DNA from 4 places in the Streptomyces sp. T12 genome. Region 1 is predicted to be linked to each of the others. Evidence: riboswitches for the same ligand, from Rfam matches in the RefSeq annotation. Region 1 holds a riboswitch; each other region holds the start of a gene.

Region 1 (2,192 bases):
AGGCGGAGCCGCTCGGCGTGAACTCCCCCATCACGCTGGACGAACCGCGCCCCGAGCGGCTCGTCGTGCGCGACGTCGCCAAGGGCGAGTGGCGCCTGGAGGTCGACCCTCGGTACGGCGGCACGCGCGTGTACCCCGACGGCCTGGAGTTCACCGAGGACGCGCTGGAGACGTACACCATCGACGAGTGGGACCCCTTGTCGGCCCGCACCCGCTCGGACTGGTCGATCCGGCTGCACCGCCCGGATCTGGCGTGGGACGCCACGGTGCGGACGCGCTCGGAGATCAGCTGCGACGGGGAGCATTTCGTCACCTCGAACGAGGTGATCTGCCGGGAGGGCGAAGAGGTGCTTTTCCACCGTACATGGGAGAAACGGACTCAACGGACGGCCGGTTAACAGCGAGTTGGAGCCATTGCCCGATTTGCGGCTCTTGTGGATGTCAGTGAATTGGGTCACGCACCCCCAGCCGCAGACCCGACCGGAAGCGCCCCCTCCACCCCTTGCCCCGAGCGCAAGTTGAGGCTTGGCAACCGCAAAGGATCAAGCACCCCATACACACCAGACCATGGTCAACCGGCACGACAGGTGACCATGGCACTTGTTCCGGGCGTGTGCTCTCGCATACGTTCCCGCTCAGTCGGGCGGACGCCTAATCCTGCCGCCGCCCGAGTCATCCACCTACGTACTCACTCACGAACGGCAGGAGCGGGGGACCCAGGTAAGTCGCCGGACCGGACGCCTTGATGGCGCACCGGGCCGGCTAGGGGTGAAGTCCGCGCCGCCACACGGCGGCGCGGCCGGGCATCTCCCGCCCGAACCCGACAGCTCACCTCGCAGGCGTCGGAGAGGAACAGCGCCATGGCCCGAGGCAAGCACCGCCGTCCCAGAACCAACCCGCTCACCCGCCACGTCGTCGCAGCCGGAACCGGTACCGCCGCCCTCGCCCTCCCACTCCTGAGCGCGACCACCGCGAGCGCCGCACAGCCGGCCCAGGCCCCCGCCGCCGCGCAGGCGGCACCGCAGTCCGCGCCGTCCGCGGCGAAGGCCAAGTCCGTCACCTACACCACGAAGAAGGGCGACTCGCTCTACGGCATCGCGGACCGGTACGACGCACAGGGCGGCTGGCGGCAGCTCTACAAGGACAACCGCAAGGCCGTCGGCGACAACCCCAGGCTGATCCACCCGGGCCTCGACCTGAAGGTCCGGGCGACGAAGGCCGGCACCGCGAGCGAGACGGCCGACAAGGCGTCCGCGCCGGCCAAGAAGTCCGCCGTCGCCCACGCCACCACGGCCTCCGTGAAGTCGTACCCGGACAACCTCGACGGCTGGATCCGCAATGCGCTGGACATCATGGCGCAAAACGGAATTCCAGGTTCATACGACGGCATTTACCGCAACGTCATGCGCGAGTCGTCCGGCAACCCGGCCGCCATCAACGGCTGGGACTCCAACGCCGCGGCGGGCACCCCGTCCAAGGGGCTCCTGCAGGTCATCGACCCCACCTTCGCGGCCTACCACGTGCCGGGGACGGTCTACGACCCCTTCGACCCGGTCGCGAACATCACGGCCGCGTGCAACTACGCGGCCGCGCGGTACGGCTCGATCGACAACGTGAACGGCCCTTACTAGGCGAAACCATTCCTTACTGGTCGAAGAACGGGCACTACTGGGCGAAGTCGACCAGGCTCCCCGCGAACAGTCTCTCGAGGACGACGGCGATGCCGTCGTCCTCGTTCGAGAGGGTGATCTCGTCGGCAACCGCCTTGAGTTCGGGGTGCGCGTTGGCCATCGCGACACCGCGGGCGGCCCAGTCGAACATCGGGATGTCATTGGGCATGTCGCCGAAGGCGATGGTCTCGTGCGCGCCGAGGCCCAGATGCTCCGCGGCGAGCGCGAGACCGGTCGCCTTGGTGATGCCGCATGGCTGGAGTTCGACGGTGCCCGGCCCTGACATGGTGACCGTCGCGAGGGATCCGACCACCGCGCGCGCCGTCGCCGCCAACTCGTCGTCCGACAGGGCGGGATGGCGCAGCAGCACTTTGCTGATCGGCTCGCACCACAGGTCGTCGCGGTGCCGCACGCGTACGGCGGGCAGGGTGGGGTGGGGCATCAGATACCCGGGCTCGATGAGCGTGAGTCCGTCGACTCCGTCCTGGTCGACGGCCGCGTAGACCTGACCCACCTCGGCCT
Region 2 (2,192 bases), 1.7 Mb from region 1:
TGTCCCAGCCTGACGAGGCCGCGCAGGACCTTCAGATGGGCCTCGGTGCGCCGCTGGGCGGCCCGGGAGGCGCCGAGCGGCTCCAGGAGGGTGCGCATCTCCAGCAGGTCGGCGGCCTCCTGCTCGGTCGGTTCGGCGACGCACGCGCCCGCGTGTCTCCGGGTCACCACGAAGCCCTCCGCCTCCAGGGTGCGCAGGGCCTCCCGCACGGGGACGCGGGAGACGCCGTAGCGGCGTGCGAGGAGTTCCTCGGTGAGCCGGCTGCCGCGCTCGTAGACACCGGCGACGATGTCGTCCCGGATCGCGGTGCATACCGAGTGCGCCGGAATACGCATGACCGACCTCCGCTTTAATCCCCGTGAAACGTCGACGAATGACGTGTGTTCAGTGACTCTATTGCACCCGGCTGGAATTTCCGATGGCGGGTCGGAATCCATGGATATTTTTTGGACAGCCGGTCGTCCGAAACGCCGAAAGCCCCGGCTCGGGAGCCGGGGCTTTCGGGGAGGGGAGGCGCAGTGGAGCCGTCAGAGGTTCACGCCGTGCGAGCGGAGGTAGGCGACGGGGTCGATGTCGGATCCGTACTCCGCCGTCGTGCGGGCCTCGAAGTGCAGGTGCGGTCCGGTGACGTTGCCGGTGGCGCCGGACAGGCCGATCTGCTGGCCGGGCGTGACGGCCTGGCCCACCGAGACGCCTATGGACGACAGGTGGCCGTACTGGGTGTACGTACCGTCGTTCATCTTGATCACGATGTTGTTGCCGTACGACCCGCCCCAACCGGCCTCCACGACGGTGCCGGAGCCGACCGCGTGGACGGAGGTGCCGCTGGCGGCGTGGAAGTCGACGCCCGTGTGGCTGCCGGAGGACCAGACGGCGCCGCCGGCCTTGTAGCCGGTGGAGATGTACGAGCCGGAGATCGGCGCCACGTAGGACAGCAGGCGCTTGCGCTCGGCCTCGCGGGCGGCGCGCTCCTTGGCCTCGCGCTCCTGCTTGGCCTTCTCGGCCGCCTTCTTGCGCGCGGCCTCCTCGGCGGCCTTCTTACGGGCCGCGGCCTCCTCGGCGGCCTGCTCCTGGGCGGCGGCCTGGGCGTCGATCTGGTCGGCGATCGAGTTCTCGATGGTGACGACGGGGATGAGGCCGGTCTGCTCGACAGCGGGTTCGGCGGCGAGCGCCGGGGTGGCGAGGGTGCCTATGACGCCGGTGGCAGTGAGAGCGGCGACGCCCGCAGCGCGGGCGGTGGTGCGCTCGAACCGGCTGGGGCGACGGTGCTTCCCGGTGGGACGGTTCTTCCCGGTGGCGCAGGTGAACGCCATGTAGTGGCTGGTCCTTTCCTTCCTTCTCGCCTACCGGGTTAGCTGACGGGTTCGGAGCAGGAAGGTCTCCTACGGACCCCCTCGCGGCTGCGCGGGCGTCCGATTCACCCCAGGGACTTCGATGGGTCCCCGGCTCCCCTGGCTCGCGCCGTACGGGGACTCGGCGATGGCTGTCCGGTGCCGCGGGCGCGGCGCACTGCCTGACGGACAGCCCGCAAGACGCTAAGCGGGACAACTTTCAATCCCCAAACGGATCACGGCTTTTGTAGCGCATCCCACAGGCCAGACAGGCAACCTCTCCCTCAATTCGGGCATAAAGGGGCCCCGGTGACTCTTTCGTCACCAGGGCCCCTGCACGCGCGTGCCGCTGGCCGGCGCTGTGCCTGCCTCTACTCGGCTGCCGCTGTTGCTACTCGGCTGCCACGACGGTGACTTCGCCGATGCCGAGGGCCTCGACGGGCTCCCGGATCTCGGCCGCGTCGCCGACGAGGATCGTCACCAGCCGGTCCACCGGGAAGGCGCTCACGGCCGCCGCGGTGGCCTCGACGGTGCCGGTCGCGGCGAGCCGCTGGTACAGCGTCGCCTGGTAGTCGTCGGGCAGGTGCTGCTCGACCTGGTCGGCCAGGGTGTTCGCCACGGAGGCGGCGGTCTCGTACTTCAGCGGCGCCACCCCGACCAGGTTCTGCACGGCGAAGTCCCGCTCGGCGTCGGTGAGCCCTTCGCCGGCGACCCCGCGCAGGACCTTCCAGAGGTCGTCCAGAGCCGGACCGGTGTTCGGGGTGTCGACGGAGCCGCTGATGGCGAGCATGGCCGCGCCCGTGCCGTCCGGGGCGGAGCGCAGGACCTGCCCGAACGCGCGCACACCGTAGGTGTAGCCCT
Region 3 (2,192 bases), 5.2 Mb from region 1:
CATGGTCGACCCGGCCCTGCTCGGTACGCGCCATGTGCTGGCGGCCATCGAGCGGACGCCCACGGTCGACAGGCTCGTCCTCACCTCCACCGTGGGCACGATCTTCGGGGACTACGCGGACGTACTCGCCATGGACGACGCGGTGCTGTCGGAGCGGTACTTCAACACCACCAGCACGGTCGAGAACAACCCCTACCACTACGCCAAGACGCTGGCGGAGCGCGCGGCCCGGGACGCGGAGGCCGCCCAGGGCCGCTGGCGGATGGTGTCGGTCAACCCCGGCCTGATCCTGGGCCCTTCCCTCACCCCGGCCTCGGAGTCCGGCAGCCTGTTCCTGCTGGAGGAGCTGTTCAAGGGCTACTTCTTCTACGGCGCACCGGACTTCAGCTTCACCACGGCGGACGTGCGCGAGGTCGCCGACGCGCACATCGCGGCAGCGGAGAACCCGGACGCGAAGGGCCGTTACATCGTCGCCGATCGGACCATGACGTCCTTCCACGAGATGTCCCGCATCATCCGGGCCCGGTACCCCCGTGACCTCCGCCTCCCGCGCACCGCGCTCCCGCACTGGCCGGTACGCGTCCTCGGCCCGGCCTTCGGGCTGACGCAGGACTACATCCGCAAACACCTCGGCATCCGCTTCCGGGTGGACAACAGCCGGAGCGTGAACGAACTGGGCATCACCTACCGCCCGATCGAGCAGACGGTCCTGGACCACTACGAGGCGTGGCGGAGTCAGCGCAGCGCGAAGTGAAACCGGAGGCCCCGCCCCCGAAGCGTCGAAGGTCACAAAAACGTATCGGACATTTCACATGTCAACCTTCACGCGAGGCTCACAAGTTGGCTAGGTTACGCCTCAGGCCGCACGACGACCTCCGGCGAACCCCGCCGGGACGTGCGGCCTCCGCTGAGTCCGGTGCGCCCCCAGGGGTTCACTGGAGCCGGGGACCCAACCGAAAATCGGGGTGAATCGGCCCAACTGCCTTTCGGGGCAAGGGCCGTAGGGCACACCTTCCGGAACCGTCCGCCCGAACCCGTCAGCTAACTCGGTAGGCGGATTACGGAAGGAGTACGTCGCCCATGGCGCCGGAACGCACCGCGCGTCCGGGGGCTTTGAGCCTGCCCGGCATGCGCAATTCCGCACTCGCGTCGGCGGCCCTCACCTCGGTGGCACTGCTCGCCCAGACGGCCAACGCCGCCCCCTCCCCCGGGGACGAGGCACCGAGCCGCGAGGAGGTCAGCCGACGGGTCAGCTCCCTCTACGACCGGGCCGAGTCCGACACGGGAACCTTCAACGCCACCCGCGCCGCGGCGACGGGACCGCGCAAGCGTGCCGACCGGCCGACGGGCGCCGGAGGCACAACCACCGCCGCGGCCCGGGGCGATGAGGGCAGACGCAGCGACCCCGCTCTCGACAACATCGCCCGGCAGTGGTTCGACGTGGCCCGCTCGAAGCTGGGTCCCACCGTTCCGGCGGCGCTGCCGGCCGACAGGATGCCGGAGCGACCCGCCGAGGCGCGGCGCGCCCGCCCGGCGCAGGGTGCGGGGGACGGTCTCACGGACCGCGGGCGGGAGGCGTCCGGCCGGCCCGTACTGGAGTTGCCCGCCGCACCGGTCGCCGAGTTGACGTCCGCTCAGGTCACGGGGACGGCTCCCGTCGCGGAGCTGACCGCAGGCCCGATGGCCGCCCTGCCTGGCGCCCCGGAGGCACCGCAGGAGGCCGCGCAGACCGACTGGAGCACCCGGTCGGCCCTCGCCCTGCCCGCCCCGACCGCCGAGCCGGCGGCCGAACCGAAGGCCGATCCGCAGCAGCGGTCCTCGCTGCGAACCGCCAAGGAGCAGAACCAGCGCAAGCTCGCCCGCGCCCGGGAGTTGCTGTCCGCGTACACCGCACCGCAGAGCACGCCGCTCCCGGCGATCGAGCCCCTGCCCGCCGCCGACACGTGGGGCACTACGCCGGTCGAGCTCCAGCCCTCGGCCGAGACGCAGTGGCAGGCCCTGCAAGCACAGTCCGCAGCCGACCTCACCACAGTCCCGCCCGGCACGACGGCCTGGCCCACCGCGCCGAGCCCGAGCGTCGACACCTCCGCGACCACCGTCCCGGGCCAGGCTCTCGACATCGCCCCCGCCCTCGCCTCGACGGCACCGCAGGACACGCGAGCCACGCGTGCCCTGGACTTCGCCCGCGCCCA
Region 4 (2,192 bases), 3.1 Mb from region 1:
GCCGTACCCGCAGCGCCTGTGGGTCGACCACGTGCGCGCCCTGTACCGCCTGCTGGACCGGCTGCGTGCCGCTCACCCGGGCGTCGCCTTCGAGTCCTGCTCGGGCGGTGGCGGGCGGATCGACCTCGGCGTGCTGAGCCGCACGGACCAGGTGTGGACCTCGGACAACACCGACCCCCTCGACCGGCTCGCCATCCAGCACGGCTTCAGTCAGATCCACCCGGCCAGGGTCATGGCCGCCTGGGTCACCGACAGCCCGAACGCCATGCTCAACCACCGTGCCAGCTCGCTGCGCTTCCGGTTCGTGAGCGCCATGGCGGGAGTGCTCGGCGTCGGCGGCGATCTCACCCGGTGGAGCGAGGACGAGCTCGCCGAGGCCGGGAAGTGGGTGACGCTCTACAAGGAGATCCGGCCCGTGGTGCAGCGTGGCGACCTCTATCGGCTGCGGCCGCCGCGGGGCGGGCTGAGCGCGGTGCAGTACGTGCTGGGGGACGAGACGGTCGTCCTCGCCTGGCTCCAGGCCCAGAGTTACGGCGAGGCCGTCCCAGCGCTGCGGCTGCGCGCTCTCGACCCGACAGCATCGTACGAATGCCTTGAAACGGGCGAAATTCACAGAGGTGCCGTATTGGCGCATCATGGACTGCGCACCGGCTTGCGTGGCGACCTTGATGCGACGGTTATCCGACTGCGTCGCATCTAGGAGTTCTGTCCGAATTGGCGCCTTCATTCCAACTCGCTCTGGAGCAAAGGAAGCTGGAGCGGTGCCACGTGAGGAGCGTCATATTCGTGACCGTGCGTCGCCCGTCATGTTCACGTAATACACGTGGCTTTCAAGGGGTTTTGAGTCGGGCGGCGCCCCGATAATCCACGGAGGGTGACCGGTAATTCCCACAAGGGATCAACAGGAACGCATTCGGACGGAACCTCTCACTTGTTCCCTTGCGTCTTCCTCGCTTACGTTCGCCACCAATCCGGACGGACGCCTAATCCTGCCGCCGACCGGATCCCGCGCAAACTCACCCGTGTACGGCAGGAGCGGGGGACCCACAGGTACAACCGCCTGTTCCGGTCTCCGGAACGGCTTGGGGTCAAGTCGCGTCCCGACGTGACCGGGCATCTCCAGCCCGCACCCGACAGCTCACCTCGCAGGCGCCGGAGAGGAATTCGCCATGCCCGCGAAGGGTAAGCACCGCCGTCCGAAGTCCCAGCGCTTCACCCGCTCCATCGCCGTCGCCGGAACCGGTGGCGCCGCTCTCGCCCTCCCGCTCATCGGGGCCACGGGTGCCCACGCCGCTCCCTCTCAGTCCGTTTCGGAAAAGGCCGTTCAGTCTCTTCCGTCCGCCGAGAAGAAGGCGGTCCAGAAGAAGGCCGCCGAGAAGAAGACGGGTGTGCGGACCTATTCGGTGAGGGTCGGCGACTACCTCTCGAAGATCGCCGACGAGCAGAACGTCAGCGGTGGCTGGAAGAAGCTCTACGCCGACAACCGCGAGGCCGTCGGCGAGGACCCGTCGCTGATCCACCCCGGCCTGAAGCTCACGATCGGCAAGAAGGCTGCGGCGAGCGCCCCCAAGTCCTCGTCGCCTTCCTCTTCTTCCTCCTCTTCGGCGCCCTCCAAGGACTCGTCCGCTGAGAAGTCCTCCGCCGCGAAGAAGACGACCACGGCCGCCCGGAGCGCCGAGACCACCAGCACCGCCAGTGGCTTCTCCGCCCCCGTCGCCGGTGCCGCCGTCAGCACCGCCTACAAGGTGGCGGGCAGCATGTGGTCCAGCGGCTACCACACCGGCGTGGACTTCGTGACCCCGACCGGTACCGCGCTGAAGGCCGTGGGCGCGGGCACGGTCGTCTCCGCGGGCTGGGGCGGCGCCTACGGCAACCAGGTCGTCGTCCAGCTCGCCGACGGCTACTACGCCCAGTACGCCCACCTGTCGTCGCTCTCCGTCTCGGCCGGCCAGGCCGTGACCGCGGGCCAGCAGCTCGGCCTCTCCGGCGCGACCGGCAACGTGACCGGCCCGCACCTCCACTTCGAGGTCCGCACCACGCCGGACTACGGCTCGGACGTGGACCCGGTCGCCTACCTCCGCTCGAAGGGCATCCCGGTCGGCTGACGACCGCCTTCCTCGCAACCACCTGCCTGACACGCAACCGAAGGCCGGACCTCGATCCCCGGGTCCGGCCTTCGGTGTGTCCGGCCT

What was found. A riboswitch is a leader RNA that binds a small molecule or an ion and turns the genes downstream of it on or off. The one in region 1 is predicted to bind cyclic di-AMP.
Region 2: linked by a shared signal. The riboswitch ahead of PBV52_RS36200 (M23 family metallopeptidase) and the one ahead of PBV52_RS28660 (LysM peptidoglycan-binding domain-containing protein) in region 1 are both predicted to bind cyclic di-AMP.
Region 3: linked by a shared signal. The riboswitch ahead of PBV52_RS04855 (C40 family peptidase) and the one ahead of PBV52_RS28660 (LysM peptidoglycan-binding domain-containing protein) in region 1 are both predicted to bind cyclic di-AMP.
Region 4: linked by a shared signal. The riboswitch ahead of PBV52_RS42410 (LysM peptidoglycan-binding domain-containing M23 family metallopeptidase) and the one ahead of PBV52_RS28660 (LysM peptidoglycan-binding domain-containing protein) in region 1 are both predicted to bind cyclic di-AMP.

Annotation. Positions count from the first base shown of each region.
Region 1 is NZ_CP117866.1:6,334,688-6,336,879, reverse strand. It holds partial or broken gene PBV52_RS28665 (CocE/NonD family hydrolase) at 1-398, shown strand, start outside; cyclic di-AMP (ydaO/yuaA leader) riboswitch at 676-855, shown strand; gene PBV52_RS28660 (LysM peptidoglycan-binding domain-containing protein) at 861-1,631, shown strand; gene PBV52_RS28655 (HAD family hydrolase) at 1,666-2,192, opposite strand, start outside.
Region 2 is NZ_CP117866.1:8,054,142-8,056,333, reverse strand. It holds gene PBV52_RS36205 (GntR family transcriptional regulator) at 1-335, opposite strand, end outside; gene PBV52_RS36200 (M23 family metallopeptidase) at 528-1,313, opposite strand; cyclic di-AMP (ydaO/yuaA leader) riboswitch at 1,327-1,489, opposite strand; gene PBV52_RS36195 (pitrilysin family protein) at 1,723-2,192, opposite strand, start outside.
Region 3 is NZ_CP117866.1:1,105,272-1,107,463, forward strand. It holds gene PBV52_RS04850 (NAD-dependent epimerase/dehydratase family protein) at 1-754, shown strand, start outside; cyclic di-AMP (ydaO/yuaA leader) riboswitch at 896-1,072, shown strand; gene PBV52_RS04855 (C40 family peptidase) at 1,129-2,192, shown strand, end outside.
Region 4 is NZ_CP117866.1:9,459,940-9,462,131, forward strand. It holds gene PBV52_RS42405 (alpha-galactosidase) at 1-700, shown strand, start outside; cyclic di-AMP (ydaO/yuaA leader) riboswitch at 1,008-1,165, shown strand; gene PBV52_RS42410 (LysM peptidoglycan-binding domain-containing M23 family metallopeptidase) at 1,170-2,105, shown strand.